DNA from 3 places in the Pseudoalteromonas lipolytica genome. Region 3 is predicted to be linked to each of the others. Evidence: predicted binding sites of a transcription regulator. Region 3 holds the regulator's gene; each other region holds the start of a gene.

Region 1 (6,702 bases), 260 kb from region 3:
AATTTCTCGCGCTTCTAGGTTGTAATAAGTTAAAGGTCTATTTGCAAAAATAGAGCGAACCCCTTCCATTGCTGCTAACTTTTTAATTTGTGTAGGTGATGCAACAACACCAATCATTGGTAATGACTTAAATTGCACACTTTGTGTGATACCTAGATTAATTAACTTACTTATTTGTGTGGCTTTAAGTGCTTCCATTTGCTCGTAACTTACAACCACCATCGCTTTGTCTGTGAGCGACATAGTTTTAAGCTGTTGCTCTAATTGAGAGCCTATCACTGCGGCTGCCGCTGCGTTTAAACTGAATCCTGCAAGCGTTAAACCAACCGCCATATTTTTCATTAATAGTTTCATCTGACACCTACCTTGCGTGAATTGACGCCTAAAATGGTTAATGTTTTATTTACATTTCTAATTAAATAGCCGAATGAAGTTGGCAGCTATCAGGATCAATCCCTACATGGCATGAGGGAAATCCCCTATTAGGTAAGGTATTAAATGAATTTTTACGGGCACTACCTAGTAAAGGTTAAGCGTTTTCTATCCCCTTTGAGGAATATCTTTCGTCCTATGTTTCAACTAGATTGATTAAACCATTCGTCATTTAAAAGTAAGGATTGAGAATGTCTGCTCGTACAGAAACATCAAATGATATAGCGAGCGAAAGCGCTAATGCTATTGACCTTGTCAATGAGGATAACTCAACCACCAAGCAACACACTCATATTGGACAAGCTATTTCAGGCAGTAACATAAACTGGGAGGCACAATCGCCCATCAAGCTCATTGCGCATATCATCGATAATTTTCATGAAAAGCACAGAATGCAATTTCAACAATTGATCCAATTAACCAAAGCAGTGAAATTAAAAAATACTGATCATTGTGACTACCCTCATCATCTGGAATCTCATTTATCGCAAATGAAATATGAACTTGAAGAACATATGATGAAAGAAGAGGCCATTTTATTCCCAATGATCATGAAAGGTTATTATCCATCGGGTCCTATTAGTGTGATGGAAGCAGAACACTTAGAGCACGAGAAGGCACTCGAAAAATTAACCACACTCACCAATAAGTTTACTCCTCCGCACGATGCTGATGAAGACTGGCAGCGTCTTTATGCCAAAATACATGAGCTCTACAACGATTTAAACGAGCACATTCATTTAGAAAATAATATTCTTTTTATGCAAGGTTAAGGCAAAAGGGGCAATAGACGCCCCTTTACATTGTTAGGCTAACGCTGATTGTTGTACTTTTGTGCATTGGTAATGTCGCAATTTGTGCTCTTTGCGTCGGCCATGACTAAATGACGACACTCTTTTTAAGTAGCCAATCACGCGTGTGCCATAATCAATATCTGTTGAACCACACTGTGAGCATGATTGCCTTGAGCGCTTATCGATATACTCACAGTGATTACAAATGGTGATCCTCACATTAATGCAAAAATAATTGCACCCCGTTCGCGCTGCCACATTAAATAACTGCATATATTGCTCAGTGTCTAAATGCTCTTCTAAATTCAAATGCAGTGCTGAGCCACCATCTAAAAACTCTGTCATCGATTTACCATGCAATATAAACTTATCAAGGTGATTTAGTGTTGTGTCTTCTACTAAATAGAAATAACTGTTGTAGCATTCTCTTGGCGTGAAGTAGCCATCTTCGCTATCCCATTTGGCATTTTTTATCCCTAAATTTTCAGCAGGAACAAACTCAGTGTTAAATAAAAAGCCGGTCTCTTTTGTTGCTAAGCGATTCTCTTTATAAATCACTTCTAACTGACTTTTCACCCATTCTTTATACGCATCATTAACCCCCACTTGAATACCTAAATACTCTGCGGCTTCAACCATGCCATTAATACCAATGGTTAAAAATTGCTTGTTAAAGGAAATAAACCCTGCGTCGTACACCGGTAGCATGCCCGCTTGCTGGTACTCTTCCATTAAGGTGCGATACGCGATTTGATAAGCATGTATTTTTCTTATTTCTGTTGCTAGGTCTCTGCCATCTTGCACCAATCGATTCATATTGAGTGTAATAACATTGATAGAGCCCGTCGAAACGCCCCCCGCGCCTAAACTATACGAAAAACTATGATCGCTAATTTCATTACGAAGTCGACAGCATGAGGCTAATGAATCAGCATCGGTTGATTGATAAACAAAAAATGAGCCGCCTTGACTTAAGTTTTCGGCACACATCAATGCAAATTCTTTATCTTTAGGTTCATTGTCTTCTACTAGCATGGCAGCGGTGACAACAGGGAATGTTAAAACAGCTTTGTTTCGCTCTTGGTTAAACCAATTTAAAAACATGCTTTGCAGTGCCTTTAAAGACGACCAATCGGGAGCCGTCATATCAGGAAACACAAAATGACCAAACATAGCCTCAAAGTATGCACTATCGTACAACGAGATATTCCAAAATACGCTTTGATAACCTCGTGCAGCAGCGGGTTGATTTAAAGCGTACACGACGTGCTGTAAGTGATTTTCTATCTGTTTATAGTGAGTAACTAAATAATCATCGCCGTAATCCTTACGCGCAAAGTAATCAAAATACATTAAAAATTCGACCGTCGCGACAGCCCCTGCAAACTGCGCGCTAATTGCAAAAACAAGATTCACAAAACTGCCGCAGAACGATTCTAAATGCTTAGGTGCCTTAGACTCTCCCCCTAATTTGGTTAGCCCATCCAATAAAAATGGATACATGGTGATAGAAGTACAGTAAGGCTTTAAGCTCGTTTCATCATGCACATAAATTTCATGGTTCTCAATTTGTCGAAGGTACTCTTTGCCCAATGACTCGCCGAAAAGCGCGGTTATTTTATTGCTCACCTGAGTGCGATTAACGTGAATGAAAAAGTCTTTCATTATTTCTGATTCTAGCGTCGCTATATTTTTTAATGTCACATTTGCATTCGCATCCACTTTAGAACCATCGGCCGCATTCTTGGCCTGTGTATAGTTTTCGATGAAACGCATTTTTTCTTTTAATTGTTCACAATTCAGCATAGACATTTTTGTTATCCTTTTAAAAATAATGAGTTAAGTACCTTACCCGAAGCAATTTCAATAAATCGTTGATTAGTTAAATGGCTCGCCAGGCCACCTAATTCAGCGACATAACGGCCCGTTTTTACATAAGTCAGCTGTGCTTTTAATTGCTCCGACACATCCTCAAGCCCGGTATACAAACACGTTGCTAAGCCTTGCTGCGTTGCTAACTTTAAAAAATAAACTAAATCACCTTCCTGCCATTCTCCGCCAAAAAACACCACACAAGTCATCAAGTGCTTATAGCGCTCAAGTAACCCTAGAAAGCGTTGCGATGTTAACCGCTCACCATGCTTTGGATCCCATGTATCAACGCTATGACACCCAGGACAGCGCAAGGGGCACCCCGTGCATACAAAGCCTAACGCAATGTGTCCGGGGACTTCTTGAAAGCAAACTTGGGGTTCTAATACATTAAACATAAACCACTACATATTGTGTTTTAGATTTCAATATTATCAATATATAGTACCAACACCGTTTTAAGCCAGTTTAAAACTTGATCTAGATCAAAGCAGCTTAGTTCTGCCAAAAGAACAAAATGGGTAGCCAATCAAAACCCCGCTCCTGTCAAAAATAAAATGCAGCGAAACGGAGCGCCACCCAGACACCTCTACCTACTTTGGAGGAGTTACCTTTACCCATCACTTTGCTAGAGTGCGAATAAATGAATTGTAAAGAGATGAAAATGACTGCGAAAATTGGAATTTTGACTGTTAGTGATCGCGCAAGCCGAGGCCAGTACGATGACTTATCGGGACCCGCTATCACCGATACATTAAATGACTATTTAAGTTCGCCATGGCAGGCATGCTATCGATTAGTCGAAGACGAGCAACATTTAATTGAAGCGGCATTATGCGAGCTTGCCGATCAAGAACAATGCGCTTTAATCATTACCACAGGTGGAACGGGTCCCGCCAAACGAGACATAACCCCCGAAGCCACAGAAGCGGTGTGTGACAAAATGATGCCAGGATTTGGTGAGTTAATGCGTACTGAAAGCTTAAAATACGTGCCAACGGCTATACTCTCTCGACAAACAGCGGGGATAAGAGACCGCTCATTAATTATTAACTTACCGGGCAAACCCAAAGCGATTCGTCAATGTCTTGATGCCGTATTTCCTGCGGTGCCTTATTGTATTGATTTACTTGAAGGGCCTTACTTAGAATGTGATGAATCTGTGGTTCAAGTATTTAGACCTAAGTCATAAATAAGGTTTGTCATAACGTTAAAACATCCCCTTAGTTAATAACGAAAAAAGCCAGCTTAAGCTGGCTTTTCTATCGTATTAAGATTTATTTGTGTGATACATCAATCAGTTCAACAGTCCCGTCTTCGCGTACTTCAGCAATTTGACCTCGCGGTTCATCCATAAAGAACAAAGTAACAAAGCCAATCATTGCCGTACCGGCGATAACATAAAAGAAAGTTGCATAATCAACGAACGATAACACAGTTAAAAATGTAACTGCCCCAACGTTACCATATGCCCCTGTCATCCCTGCAATTTGACCTGTTAAGCGACGTTTAATTAATGGCACGACCGCAAACACAGCACCCTCACCTGATTGAACAAAGAAAGAACACGCCATGGCTGTTGCAACTGCTAACCATAATGGCCACTGCGAATTAACCATGCCCATTAACAGATAACCTGCGGCTAAACCGGCGGTTAAAATAAGTAACGTTGTACGGCGACCAAACTTATCTGAAATAAACCCACCTGCTGGGCGTGACATTAAGTTCATAAATGCATACGCACCGGCCACCATCCCTGCCATAACAGGGTCGAGCGAGAAGGTCTCAGCAAAAAATAGCGGTAGCATTGACACCACAGCAAGCTCAGAACCAAAATTTGTAAAATACAAAATATCCAGCACAGCTACTTGCTTAAAACTATAGCGATGTAACTCAGGTACTTCTTGCTCAAATACCGTTTTATTTACGTTCCACACTTTTTTAACTTCAAACAAGTACAACAGCACTAACCCACCATAAATAAGGTGTACGACATTTGCTTCAATCATCCCAACACCATTGGGTGAGAGTTTCCAAGCCAGTAATGCCATTGCTGCATACATAGGGATTTTCATGATTAGGAGTAAGAAAAAATCGCCTTTAGAAGTGACTTCCATCGCCCCTAAATTTTTAGGGCGAAAGTACGTCGAGCCTTTAGGTGTATTGGTTACATTAAAATAATAAATAAAACCATAAACAAAGCTCATTATACCCGTAATACCAATTGCATAACGCCAACCATCATCGCCGCCAAAAATTAATGCCAACGTAGGCAGTGAAAAAGCCGCAGCAGCGGAACCAAAGTTACCCCAGCCACCATACACACCTTCTGCGGTGCCTAATTCGTGATGAGGGAACCACTCAGACACCATGCGGATACCAATAACAAAGCCTGCGCCGATAAACCCAAGTAAAAAACGAGCAATGGCAGCTTGCAAAAAGCTATCAGCAAAAGCAAACATTAAACAAGGTACTGCGCTGACAATCAGCAAACATGAATAGACTAACCTTGGCCCATATTTATCGGTTAGCATGCCAATAATCACGCGGGCAGGAATGGTCAAAGCCACGTTCAAGATCAGTAGTGTTTTTACTTGCTCTGTACTTAATCCCAAGGTGGTTTTTACAGCCTGTAGTAACGGTGCAAAATTAAACCACACAAAAAAGGTGATAAAGAATGCAAGCCAACTAAGATGTAAGATTTTCATTTTTCCTTGAAAGGAAAAAAGGTTAAATTTTTCACTCGCCATTGTCGTCTCCAAACGGTTTTATTAATTTGATTCTGAGCCGACTTACTAAAAAAGAATTGATGTAAATCAAGGAATAAAGGTAACCGCCGTGCAGCCAAAAACACCTCTACCCCCTATGAATAGGCGCACTGTAAAGCAATGCCTTTATTAACTGCGCTTACTACCTACTAAGGTGTATTAACACTCCCTATCACTCTACGAGGGAGATAAAAGGAGATATTGGAGGAATAACAATGAGGTTTTGGGATATCACACAGAAAAAAGCCTCCGAAGAGGCTCATAATTGCAGGGAACTGAAACTAATCTAGCGGCTAAAAAGCATGCTAAGCGATTAAAACTTATGAGTGAGCATCAACCATACCTTATCGGTATCCGTGGCATAATCATCAGCGTTGTACATGGCATATTTAAACAGCACATTACAGTTGCTTGAAAGTGCATATGCAGCCGTTAAATCAAGCTCTTGGCCATAATCGATGCTGTGTGCATCACTATCAAAAAAGTGATAAGTCGCGCTCAGCTTTATATCTGCCAACTGCCCATTAACGCCAAAGTATAAATCAGCAAGTCCATTACTTGGGGTCGCTAAAAACTTATCTGCAAAACCTTGGAACTTGTGCCCTGTTGCCAGTGGTGTACTAAAACCTATGTTGTTATCTGAGCCTAACAGCTCATAGCCAACTTTCCAGCCAAGCTTACTCACTTTGCCCTTTAGCTCCGCTAATATATAGTCAGCATCAAACGAATTGGGGTTATCGGCATAATCTTGTTGAGTTGCATAACTGAGCGTATAACTCAATGAATCGGATAATTGGCCTGTTGCGCGTACACCCATTGTTTGTGTTGAGCTGGCT
Region 2 (6,702 bases), 1.1 Mb from region 3:
CTGGCCATTTTGCTGCTCGTCATTACGAACATTAATACTTGTCACTGCGGTGAACTTTTCGGCTTCTTGTGTCGCGCCTTTTGACCACACACCGTTTTCACAATACACCGCGGGCTTATCTGCTAAATGCAAATTTAGTGGTACAGCACTAAATTGGCCTCGGCCACCGCCATGCATAAATAAAACTTCAAATTCGTCACTGATATTCATTAGACGACGTAAGCTTGCTTCACATTTTGCTGTAAGCTCTAAAAAGTCGCTACTACGATGGCTGATTTCCATCACAGATACGCCTAAACCTTGCCAATCTATAAATTCTTTTTGTGCTTTTTGCATTACTGCCGGCGGTAACATTGCCGGTCCTGCACAAAAATTATATTTAGTCATTACTTTGCCTCATTCCAGTAATTATAGTGCGGATAAAAAAAGCGGCCGAAGCCGCTTTTTAAATCAATTTTACTCTGAAGGTGGGTTATCAACCGTTTCTTCAGTATGTGTATCGACTACTTCAACGCCCTCGCCTTCGATGGCTTCAAGCTCATCAACTTCGATTTCTTCGATACGTTGTAAACCAACTACTTGCTCTTCGTCAATAGTTCGTATCAAAATAACGCCCTGCGTATTACGACCAACCGTAGAAACCTCATTAACACGAGTACGTACAAGCGTACCACGATTAGAGATAATCATGATTTCGTCGTTTTCATCAACTTGTACTGCACCAACCACTGCGCCATTACGCTCGCTTACTTTGATTGATACAACACCTTGTGTTGCACGGCTCTTCGATGGGTAATCGGCAAGTGCTGTACGCTTACCATAACCATTTTCAGTCACGGTGAGGATTGCACCGTCTGTCTTAGGCACAATTAACGACACAACGCGTTGGTCGTCTGCCATCTTAATACCACGCACACCGGTTGCAGTACGACCCATTGGGCGTACACCTTTGAAGCGGATTTCAGGGTTACCCTCTTCATCAAGTACCGGATTGCCATTTTCATCAACGACGGTCGACTCTTCCGCTTCTTTAAAGCGTACTACCTTGCCTGCGTCTGTGAATAGCATGATTTCGTTTGTACCATCAGTGATATCAACACCAATTAGGCTATCGCCTTCATTTAGGTTGACCGCAATGATACCGCTTGCACGTTGACGGCTATAAGCCGTTAATGGTGTTTTCTTAACTGTACCAAATGCTGTAGCCATGAAGATGTATTTATCTTCTTCGTACTCACGTACAGGTAGAATTGCAGTGATACGTTCGTCAGCTTCAAGTGGCAGTAAGTTCACAATTGGCTTACCACGCGCTGCACGGCTGGCAAGTGGTAATTGGTATACTTTCAGCCAGTATAAACGACCAGCAGTCGAGAAACACAGAATCGTATCGTGTGTATTTGCAACAAGGAGACGTTCAATGAAATCTTCATCTTTCATCTTCGTTGCTGATTTACCTTTACCACCACGACGTTGTGCTTCGTAGTCTGATAATGGCTGATACTTCACATACCCTTCATGAGAAAGCGTTACGACAACGTCTTCTTCATTAATTAAGTCTTCAAGGCTGATATCGTGAGCTGCTGCACTGATTTCTGTACGACGCTCGTCACCATATTGTTCTTTAATTTCAACTAGTTCGTCGCGGATTACTTCCATAAGGCGATCTGGGGTTGAAAGGATATAAAGTAGTTCAGCAATAAGATCGAGTAGTGTTTGGTACTCGTCTAAGATCTTCTCATGCTCAAGACCCGTTAGTTTGTGTAAACGTAGGTCAAGGATCGCCTGTGCTTGTTGCTCAGATAAATAGTACTCACCATCACGAATACCTAGCTCTGGTGCTAGCCAATCAGGACGCGCTACATTTTCTTCACCGGCTTTTTCAAGCATGGCTTTAACAGTGCCTAGTTCCCAAGACCTTGCTGTTAAAGCTGCTTTTGCTTCAGCAGGCGTAGGTGATTTACGAATTAACTCAATGATTGGGTCGATATTCGCAAGGGCAATCGCTAAGCCTTCAAGCGTATGGGCACGGTCACGGGCTTTGCGTAAATCAAATACCGTACGACGGGTGACTACTTCGCGGCGGTGAATGATAAATGCTTCAAGCATTTCTTTTAAGTTGAAACACTTAGGCTGGTTGTTATCAAGTGCAACCATATTCATACCAAACACGGTTTGTAACTGTGTTTGTGCATAAAGGTTATTCAGAATAACTTCACCTACATCACCACGTTTAATCTCGATAACGATACGCATACCGTCTTTATCTGATTCATCACGGAGTGCGCTAATGCCTTCAATTTTTTTGTCTTTAACAAGTTCAGCGATTTTTTCAATCAAGCGTGCTTTGTTAACTTGGTACGGAATTTCGTGGACGATGATCGTTTCACGACCCGTTTTTTCGTCTACTTCAATTTCTGCGCGTGCGCGGATGTACACTTTACCACGACCCGTTAGGTAAGCTTGCTCTATGCCTTTCTTACCATTAATGATCGCGGCTGTAGGGAAATCTGGACCTGGGATATATTCAATCAGATCAGCAATTGTCATATCTGGGTTTTGGATCAGTGCCAAACACCCATTAATAACTTCAGTTAAGTTATGTGGCGGAATGTTCGTCGCCATACCAACCGCAATACCCGATGAACCATTCACTAATAAGTTAGGTACTTTCGTCGGTAATACGTCAGGAATTTGCTCCGTACCATCATAGTTAGGTACGTAATCAACCGTTTCTTTTTCGAGGTCGGCTAATAGCTCATGTGACATTTTTGCCATACGGACTTCCGTATAACGCATTGCTGCCGCAGAGTCACCGTCAACTGAACCAAAGTTACCTTGGCCATCAACAAGCATATAGCGTAATGAGAAAGGCTGCGCCATACGTACGATGGTGTCATATACCGCGCTGTCGCCATGTGGGTGGTACTTACCGATTACATCACCAACAACACGTGCTGATTTTTTGTAAGGCTTATTCCAATCATTATTGAGTTCGTTCATTGCGAATAAAACACGACGGTGAACAGGTTTTAGACCATCACGTACGTCTGGCAATGCACGTCCTACAATTACGCTCATTGCGTAATCAAGGTAGGAGTTTTTTAATTCATCTTCAATATTGACTGGCAGAATTTCATTGGCGAGATCAGTCATTTGATTTCACATTCCTTCAGTATTGACTCATAAAGAGGCAAAGCGCCGCCTTTAGAGCTTTAGTTATTATTTCATGACCATGCTACCACAATTAATTTAGATTTACAGGCGCTAAATCTTTGCGATTTATTAATTTACCCCTATATAATGGCCTCAGATTGACGAGGAAGTTTTTTATGACCGAACATCAAAATGTAGATAATGCAGAAATTGCAAAGTTTGAAGCCATCGCTGAACGTTGGTGGGACCGCGACGGAGAGTTCAAACCTCTTCATGAAATAAATCCTCTTCGCTTGGATTTTGTTGCCGACAAAGTTGGCGGCTTATTTGATAAAGAAACCTTAGATGTTGGCTGTGGTGGCGGCATTTTAAGTGAAAGCATGGCACGCATGGGAGCTAAAGTAACAGGCATCGATATGGGTCAAGAGCCATTAACCGTTGCTAAGTTACACAGTTTAGAAACCGGTGTCCCTGTTGATTATATGAAAGTACCGGCTGAAGAGTTTGCGAAAGAGCACCCTGCTCGCTTTGATGTAATCACCTGTATGGAAATGTTAGAGCACGTGCCAGACCCTGCTTCTATCATTCGTGCGGTCGCTGAGCTTGCAAAACCTGGCGCCGATGTGTTCTTTTCGACATTAAATAAAACACCTAAAGCGTATTTATACGCCATTGTGGGTGCTGAAAAGTTATTAAAAATGGTGCCCGAAGGCACGCACGACCATAAAAAGTTTATAAAACCCGCCCAATTAATTGCATGGGCAGAAGATGCAGGCTTAAAAGTAAGAGCAAGCACAGGCCTCAGCTATAATCCGTTTTCTAAGCAATACAGTTTAAATGATGATGTGAGTGTTAATTACATTCTTCATTTTGAGAAACTTGCCTAATGGCTGGTTGTAATCCTGATATCGCTTTTGATGCCTTTATTTTTGATTTAGATGGCACATTACTCGATACTGCGGATGACCTTGGCGGCGCATTAAATCGCGTATTAGCAGATGCGAATATCGCGCCTGTTGATAAAAGCATTTATCGCCCAGCAGCGTCAAATGGGGCCAATGCATTATTAGAGGTCGGCTTTGGTGATAAATGGCCCGACGTTGAACAATTAGCATTAAGGCAGCAACTGCTCGACTATTATGCAGAAGACATTGCGATTCATAGCAAGTGCTTTAATGGCATAGAGCAACTTCTCGCCTCACTTGAGCAAAACAGCATTAAATGGGGGATCATGACCAATAAGCCCGGCTTTTTAACCGAGCCATTGGTGCAAGCTATCCCAAGCCTTGCTAATGCCATGGCTGTCGTGAGTGGTGATACCTTAGCAGTTGCTAAACCATCGCCAGAGCCACTTATTCATACTGCAAACATGCTCGATGTTGATCCAACGCGTTGCTTATACATAGGTGATGCCGAACGCGACATACAAGCAGCAAAAGCTGCCAATATGTACAGTGCAACTGCACTTTGGGGTTATATACCAAGTGTGGATTCCGCACTGAGCTGGGGCGCAGATTTTAACTGGCAAACTCCAACTGATGGATTTATCCATATATAGTGTTAGTTTTAAGTTAAAACACCATATATTGTGATTGGGTTGAGTTTTAAGCAAACTTTGTTGATAAAAAAAACAGTCAGAAATTATTTTTAAAAACGATAATTTTTGTAGATCTTGAGTTGATTTTTACAAATTTCATCATCAATGAATGATCAAAGGTTAATGCTTACTAACACAATTCGTTTATCCAATAGTTATCCACAAAATGGGGCATTTCTATCCCTTGCAAATGATCGCAGACCACACTATCTTGTGATCTGCGTTTTAAAGAACACCAGATATTGTGGCTAAATGTTATTCAATTGACTCATGCTGGTGCTAATAATAATTATAATTAAGAATACCTTTGTCACTAAAAATATAATTTCCCAAGGAATACAGGCAAAACTATGAACCAACAGCTATCTGTAAGCAAACGTGACGGCCGTAAAGAGTCACTTGATCTAGATAAGATCCATCGCGTCATCGCTTGGGCCGCCGAAGGTCTAAATAATGTGTCTGTGTCACAAGTTGAATTGAAATCACATATTCAATTTTACGATGGCATTCGTACTGACGACATTCACGAAACTATCATTAAAGCAGCAGCCGATCAGATCTCTAAAGATACCCCTGATTATCAATACCTTGCTGCTCGTTTAGCTGTATTCCATTTACGTAAGAAAGCGTATGGTCAATTTGAGCCGCCGCGTTTATACGACCACATTACAAAACTGGTTGAAGACAAACGTTATGATCAACACTTACTCGTTGATTACACTGAGCAAGAAATTGACGAGTTAGATGCGTATATTGATCATAACCGTGATCTAAACTTCAGCTATGCCGCTGTAAAGCAGCTTGAAGGGAAATACCTAGTACAGAACCGTGTAACGGGTGAAATTTACGAAAGCGCGCAGTTTTTATATATCTTAGTGGCAGCGAGCTTATTCTCTGACTACCCTCGAGAAACACGCCTTGATTACATCAAGCGCTTTTATGACGCGGTTTCGACATTCAAAATTTCATTGCCGACTCCTATTATGGCTGGTGTGCGTACACCTACGCGTCAATTTAGTTCATGTGTACTGATTGAGTGTGGTGATAGCCTTGATTCAATTAATGCGACATCATCTGCGATTGTAAAATACGTATCACAACGTGCAGGTATTGGTATTAATGCGGGCCGTATTCGTGCTTTAGGTAGCCCAATCCGTAACGGTGAAGCATACCATACTGGGTGTATTCCATTTTATAAACACTTCCAAACGGCGGTTAAGAGCTGTTCTCAAGGCGGTGTCCGTGGTGGTGCAGCAACCCTATTCTACCCGCTGTGGCATTTAGAAGTTGAAAACTTATTAGTCCTTAAAAATAACCGTGGTGTTGATGACAACCGTGTTCGTCATCTAGATTACGGTGTACAGTTCAACAAATTAATGTACAGCCGTTTAATTAAAGACGACTACATTACTTTATTCAGCCCATCAGACGTACCGGGTCTTTACGATGCATTCTTCGAAGACCAAGCTAAATTTGATGAGCTATACGTAAAATACGAGCAAGATGAGTCGATTCGTAAAAAACGTATTAAAGCGATTGAGCTGTTCTCAATGTTCGCACAAGAGCGTGCTAGTACAGGTCGTATTTACTTACAAAACGTTGACCACTGTAATACTCATAGCCCGTTTATCTCAACGGTAGCACCGATCCGTCAGTCTAACTTATGTTTAGAAATTGCATTACCGACTAAGCCACTTAGTAACGTAATGGACGAAGAAGGCGAAATCGCACTGTGTACACTTTCTGCATTCAACTTAGGTGCAATTGAGTCACTTGATGAGTTAGAAGAGCTTGCTGAACTTGCAGTACGTGCGCTTGATAACTTACTTGATTTCCAAGACTACCCTGTCCCTGCAGCGAAAAACGCAACCATGGGTCGTCGCACGTTAGGTATTGGTGTCATCAACTACGCATACTACCTTGCTAAAAACGGTAAACGTTATTCTGACGGT
Region 3 (6,702 bases):
TAGTAGCTTGTTACTGACGGGGCGTTTTGATGATGCCTTATCAATTATGCGTGATGAAATTGCTGAGCCACACCGAGCGCCACTTATAAACGGGTTTAGCGAGGCGAAGCATGCTTTACCAGAACTTGGCGCTGAGATTGTGAGTATTTCGGGTGCTGGACCGACTCTTTTTACAGTGTGTAAAAGTCTAGAAGCCGCTAAGCAATGCGCAGCGTGGCTTAATGATAATTACATTAATGAACATGGTTTTTGCCATATTTGCCAGCTTGATCAGCTTGGCACACGACAGCTATAAAGAATTTAAGGAACTACAATGCAATTACATAATTTAAAAGATGCAACACAACAGGTGTCGTTTATTGAAGCTGTAAAAACGGGTTTGGGTCGTAACCAAGGCGTTTTCTTTCCAGATAGCTTGGCGCCTATTGCTGATATTGATGCTTTATTAGATTTGGACTTTGTTACTCGCAGTAGCAAAATCTTATCCCATTTGATTGGGGATGAATTACCCGCAGACACCGTTGCTGAGATGGTACAAAATGCGTTTAACTTTGATGTAAAACTTGTTGAAGTCGAAAAGGATATTTACTGTTTAGAGCTTTTTCACGGGCCAACATTAGCGTTTAAAGATTTTGGTGGGCGTTTCATGGCAGAGTGTCTTGCACAATTTAGCCAAGGAGAAAAAGTTACCATTCTAACCGCAACGTCGGGTGACACAGGTGCTGCGGTTGCGCATGCCTTTTACAACAAACCGAATATTGATGTGGTTATTCTATATCCGAAAGGCAAAATTTCGCTAGCACAGCAAAAACTATTCACTACGTTAGGCAACAACATTCATTGCTATGCGGTTGATGGCAGCTTTGATGATTGCCAAAGCATGGTAAAACAAGCGTTTCTCGATGATGAAGTAAAAGAAAAGCTAGGGTTAAACTCAGCGAATTCAATCAACATCAGCCGTTTAGTTGCACAGGTGTGTTACTACTTTGAAGCAATAGCACAATTGCCAAAAGCGCAACGTGCTAAAGCGCATATCTCTGTACCAAGTGGAAACTTTGGTAACGTGTGTGCTGCGATGATTGGCGCTGTACTAGGGATGCCAGTGGCAAAACTTAGTGCAACAACCAACCAAAACGATACGGTGCCTCGTTTCTTGCAAAATAAAGAGTGGGCTCCTAACGCAACGATTGAATCGTTATCGAACGCGATGGATGTGAGTAAACCAAACAATTGGCCGCGTGTTCAGCACATGTTAGATAATGCATGGTTTAGTTATGATGACTTTTATTCAAGCTGTGTCGATGAAGAGACAACCAAAGAGGTGATGAAAAAAATTCATCAAACAGGGTATGTTGCAGAGCCTCATACTGCGATTGCATACCAAGGCTTAAAAGAAAACATTGCACCGGGCAGTGCGGGTATCTTTTTAGCGACGGCACACCCCGCTAAATTTAAAGAAAGCGTGGAAGAAATACTCGAGATTGAGTTACCGATGCCAAAGCCTTTAGCAGATGCGTTAGCAAAGCAATGTCTTGCAGAAGATATTGTGTGTGATTACCAGCTTTTGCGTACTGAGCTGTTAAAAAAACTGGCGTAAAAAACCATAAAAAAGAGCGGCTAAGCCGCTCTTTTTTAATGCAATATTGAATGACTATGCCGGTTTAAAATCCGCATCACAAGAATCACCACAGCGGTAATACACAGTAACACGCCAATCACTGAAACAAGTTCATTTTGTGTCCATTGGATCAAGGTATATGCCGCAATAAAAACAATAAATGGTTTAAATTCATAGTAATAATAGAGCTTTCTTTGATTTACTCGTTGACTCGAATGATCTGTGCGTCTTGCATTTGAGCGCATTCGCCAAATATTTGCACCCAGTAAAAAGAGTACGATACCAATGACTGTAGGCACCACATTATTCGCTAATGTGATGCAACTGATGCCGAGGATAAAGTAGCCATAGGGGGCGGCTTCGTAAAGAGGTTTTGCTAACATGAGATTTTATACCATCCTTGATATTTATTAAGACTATTAGGGTAGTTTGAAAATAGTAAAAAGCAATGCCTGTGTGCTATTTTTTATGCAAATGACATTTTAAAAACCTATGTAATATTTTAAATTCATAAATTTTCGTTATGTATCAATAAAAAAATATCATTATTAAAACACTGTGAAATAAATTCAATCCCTGTTTAAATATGTTCATCTTTACACGATAGGCAAATGTGCGTTTTCAGCGTACAATATAGCCTTCAAAAAAACACCATACACGTTGCCTTAGGAGACCCCATGTTAGAACGTAGCATGAATATTTCGGATTTCGATCCAGAGTTATTTGCAGCCATCACTAAAGAGACGGCTCGTCAAGAAGAGCACATCGAACTGATCGCGTCTGAAAACTACTGTAGCCCACGCGTGCTAGAAGCACAGGGTTCTCAGCTTACAAACAAATATGCTGAAGGTTATCCAGGCAAACGTTACTATGGCGGTTGTGAGCACGTTGACGTTGTTGAACAATTAGCAATTGACCGTGCAAACGAGTTATTCGGCACAGACTACGCAAACGTACAACCGCACGCTGGTTCACAAGCTAATGCGGCTGTTTTCCAAGCGCTTCTTCAGCCACATGACACCGTACTAGGTATGAGCTTAGCTCATGGTGGCCACTTAACGCATGGTTCACACGTTAACTTTTCTGGTAAAACGTACAACGCAATTCAATATGGCCTAAATGAAGAAACGGGCGAAATTGATTACGCTCAAGTTGAAGCACTAGCACTAGAGCACAAACCAAAAATGATCATTGCGGGTTTCTCTGCATACTCAGGTATCGTTGATTGGGCTAAGTTCCGTGAAATCGCTGATAAAGTGGATGCGTACTTATTCGTAGATATGGCACACGTTGCAGGTCTTATTGCGGCTGGCGTATACCCAAGCCCAATCCCTCACGCGCATGTTGTTACAACAACAACTCATAAAACATTAGCGGGTCCTCGTGGCGGTCTAATTGTTTCTGCGTGTGGTGATGAAGAGATCTATAAAAAGCTTAACAGCGCCGTATTCCCGGGTGGCCAAGGTGGTCCTTTATGTCACATCATCGCTGCTAAAGCGGTTGCGTTTAAAGAAGCATTACAGCCTGAATTCAAAACATACCAAGCGCAAGTGGTTAAAAACGCACAAGCAATGGTTGAAGTGTTACAAGAGCGTGGCTATAAAGTTGTTTCTGGTAAAACAGACAACCACTTATTCCTTCTAGACCTAATTGATAAAGATATCACAGGTAAAGATGCTGACGCTGCCCTTGGTAATGCAAACATCACAGTAAACAAAAACTCAGTACCAAATGACCCACGTTCACCGTTTGTAACGTCGGGTCTTCGTATTGGTTCTCCGGCAATTACGCGCCGTGGTTTCAAAGAAGCTGAGTCTAAAGAACTTGCTGGCTGGATCTGTGACGTACTAGACAACATCAACGATGCATCAGTACAAGCAGAAGTAAAAGAGAAAGTTAAAGCAATCTGTAAAAAACTACCTGTTTACGCTTAATTGCTGGTTAAACCGTAATTAAGATAACAATAGTGTTGTTTTTTGCTATTATAAAGGCCGCTTACTAAGCGGTCTTTTTTTGTTTTTTATAAACGGAAGTTTAACCTTATGCATTGCCCTTTTTGCACAGCAAAAGATACTAAAGTAATCGATTCACGACTTGTTGGCGGTGGTCACCAAGTTAGACGCCGTCGCGAATGCAACGAATGTCACGAGCGTTTTACCACCTTTGAAGGTGCTGAACTTGTTATGCCAAGGGTGATAAAGCAAGACGGTAGTCGAGAACCTTTTAACGAAGACAAATTATTAAATGGTCTGCACCGCGCATTAGAAAAACGCCCAGTGAGTACAGAGCAAATCGAAGAAGTCGTCAACGTGATTAAATCACAGCTACGTGCCACCGGAGAGCGTGAAATCTCAAGCCATTTAATCGGCGAGTGTATTATGGAATCGCTCAAAAAGCTTGATAAAGTAGCTTATGTTAGGTTTGCCTCAGTATATCGCTCATTTGAAGATATTCGTGAGTTTGGCGAAGAAATTGCCCGTTTAGGTGATTAAGCATGTCGTTCACTGAACTTGATAGCATTTATATGGCACGCGCTATTGAGCTTGCCAAACAGGGCCGTTTTACCACGACGCCAAACCCTAATGTGGGTTGTGTACTTGTTAAAGACGGCCATATAGTTGGTGAGGGTTTTCATCAACTTGCCGGGCAGGGTCATGCCGAGGTGAATGCACTGGCCGTTGCTGGCGATAATGCCAAAGGGGCAACAGCCTATGTGACGCTTGAACCTTGCAGTCATTATGGTCGTACTCCGCCCTGTGCTGAAGGTCTAAAAGCGGCCGGTGTGAGTAAAGTGATTGCTGCAATGGTAGACCCAAATCCAGCAGTCAGTGGCCGTGGCTTACAAATATTGGCTGATGCAGGTATTGACGTTGCCTCTGGGTTACTTGAGCAACAGGCGCGCGATTTAAACAAAGGCTTTTTGAAGCGAATGGAAACAGGGTTGCCTTTTGTTACCTGTAAAATGGCCTGTAGTTTAGATGGAAAAACGGCACTTAATAACGGCCAAAGTAAATGGATCACGGGTCCGCAAGCACGCCAAGACGTTCAAGCATTTCGCGCACAAAGCTGCGCAATTTTGAGTGGTGCAGATACCGTTATCAGTGATAACGCCAAATTAAATGTGCGTACTGAAGAGCTGCCATTTGCAATGCCAACATCATTGCCGATACGTCAGCCAACACGTGTGATTATCGATTCGCAAAACAGACTCACCCCAGATCTCGCTTTATTTAGTATTGAGAGTCCGGTGATTATTTTCACAACACAGCTTGATAATCAGCAGCAATGGCCACATTTTGTAAAACACGAAGTGGTGGCAGCTAACAAAAATAAAGTTGATTTATCGGCCGTTTTAGCACGGTTAGCCGAATTACAATTTAATCATATTTGGCTTGAAGCAGGAGCAACCTTAGCGGGCGCTTTTGCACAGCAAGACCTAATTGACGAATACATTGTTTATATTGCCCCAAAGTTAATAGGTGATATGGGCAAAAGCTTACTAAACTTTGCAGAAGTAACAGCCATGGGTGATGTCACTCAATTAACGTTTACCGACACACAGATAATTGGCGACGATATCCGCTTAACAGCGTACAAAGCAAAGCAAGCCACACACACTGAAGATAAAGAGTAGCATTATGTTTACTGGAATAATTGAAGCAACAGGTAAAATTGTTGAATTAACACAAAAACAAGGTGATCTCGCTATTCGTATTCAAAGTAATGATTTGGATATGAAAGACGTAAAATTAGGCGACAGTATTGCAACAAATGGTGTGTGCTTAACAGTGGTTACTAAACATAGCGATGGCTTCAGTGCTGATTTATCAAATGAAACCATTAGCCTGACAGGGTTTGCGCACTATAAAAAAGGCCAAACCGTGAATCTAGAAAAGGCTATGCAGCCAATTTCTCGCCTTGGTGGGCATTTAGTGTCAGGCCATGTTGATGGCATCGCGACAGTTGAAAGCATTACCGCCAATGCCAGAGCAACAGAGTACTGGCTAAGTACCGACCATAATTTAATGAAATACATTCCGTATAAAGGGTCGGTATGTATAGATGGAATTAGTTTAACGGTGAATGAGGTCGAGCAAAATCGCTTCAAGCTGACCATTGTTCCACACACCGCTGAGCAAACGACGATTGCAGAATTTCAAGTGGGCACGCAGGTTAACTTAGAAGTTGATCAAATTGCTCGCTACTTAGAGCGCCTGATCAAAGGGGCTGAACAACCTTCCCGTTCAGACATATCTATGAGCTTGTTAGCGCAAGCTGGTTTTATTAAATAAGCGAAGATACGTCATTATTAATCATACTCTCATGGGCACATTATGAATTTACACAGCGCGCAAGAAATTATCGATGACATTAAAGCCGGTAAAATGGTTATTTTAATGGACGATGAAGATAGAGAAAATGAAGGCGATTTAATTATCGCAGCAGAGCACATAAGTGCAGATGCTATCAATTTTATGGCAACGCATGGTCGTGGTTTAATTTGTTTAACCATGACTCAAGAGCGTTGTCAGCAGTTAGAATTACCGTTAATGGTTAAAAATAACGGAGCGGCTTTCTCAACAAACTTTACAATGTCGATTGAAGCTGCAAAAGGCGTAACAACCGGTATTTCAGCTGCTGACCGTGCACGCACAGTGCAAGCGGCCATCGCGAAAGGAGCTGTGCCAAGTGATATCGTACAGCCGGGTCATATTTTCCCTATTATGGCACAACCTGGTGGCGTTCTTACCCGTGCGGGTCACACTGAAGCGGGCTGTGATTTAGCGCGCTTGGCTGGTCTTGAGCCTTCTTCTGTTATTGTTGAAATTCTCAATGCCGATGGCACCATGGCCCGTCGTCCCGACCTTGAAGTGTTTGCTAAAGAGCATGGTCTGAAGATTGGTACAATTGCTGATTTAATCGAGTACAGAAATCTAAACGAAACCACCATTGAACGTGTTGCAAAATGTAAGTTGCCAACCGATCACGGTGAATTCGATTTAGTAACGTATAAAGACACCATTGATGGTCAGCTCCACTATGCATTGCAAAAAGGCGACGTATCGAAAGATGACGCTACGTTA

The links. The regulator NrdR, encoded in region 3, represses ribonucleotide reductase genes. The targets are predictions, from matches to a motif close to AAACACNANATNTNGTGTTT.
Region 1: the regulator NrdR is predicted to act here: its motif matches at 3,498-3,517, upstream of nrdG (anaerobic ribonucleoside-triphosphate reductase activating protein).
Region 2: the regulator NrdR is predicted to act here: its motif matches at 4,981-5,000, upstream of nrdA (class 1a ribonucleoside-diphosphate reductase subunit alpha).

What each region holds. Positions count from the first base shown of each region.
Region 1 is NZ_CP032090.1:3,094,386-3,101,087, forward strand. It holds gene D0907_RS13900 (S8 family peptidase) at 1-354, opposite strand, end outside; gene D0907_RS13905 (hemerythrin domain-containing protein) at 624-1,205, shown strand; gene nrdD (anaerobic ribonucleoside-triphosphate reductase) at 1,239-3,038, opposite strand; gene nrdG (anaerobic ribonucleoside-triphosphate reductase activating protein) at 3,044-3,496, opposite strand; gene mog (molybdopterin adenylyltransferase) at 3,763-4,290, shown strand; gene D0907_RS13925 (NarK family nitrate/nitrite MFS transporter) at 4,376-5,848, opposite strand; gene D0907_RS13930 (alginate export family protein) at 6,180-6,702, opposite strand, start outside.
Region 2 is NZ_CP032090.1:1,704,739-1,711,440, reverse strand. It holds gene serC (3-phosphoserine/phosphohydroxythreonine transaminase) at 1-387, opposite strand, end outside; gene gyrA (DNA topoisomerase (ATP-hydrolyzing) subunit A) at 457-3,153, opposite strand; gene ubiG (bifunctional 2-polyprenyl-6-hydroxyphenol methylase/3-demethylubiquinol 3-O-methyltransferase UbiG) at 3,330-4,040, shown strand; gene D0907_RS07745 (HAD family hydrolase) at 4,040-4,711, shown strand; gene nrdA (class 1a ribonucleoside-diphosphate reductase subunit alpha) at 5,101-6,702, shown strand, end outside.
Region 3 is NZ_CP032090.1:2,830,527-2,837,228, reverse strand. It holds gene thrB (homoserine kinase) at 1-295, shown strand, start outside; gene thrC (threonine synthase) at 314-1,597, shown strand; gene D0907_RS12755 (hypothetical protein) at 1,633-2,001, opposite strand; gene glyA (serine hydroxymethyltransferase) at 2,296-3,552, shown strand; gene nrdR (transcriptional regulator NrdR) at 3,661-4,110, shown strand; gene ribD (bifunctional diaminohydroxyphosphoribosylaminopyrimidine deaminase/5-amino-6-(5-phosphoribosylamino)uracil reductase RibD) at 4,113-5,252, shown strand; gene D0907_RS12735 (riboflavin synthase) at 5,257-5,910, shown strand; gene ribBA (bifunctional 3,4-dihydroxy-2-butanone-4-phosphate synthase/GTP cyclohydrolase II) at 5,953-6,702, shown strand, end outside.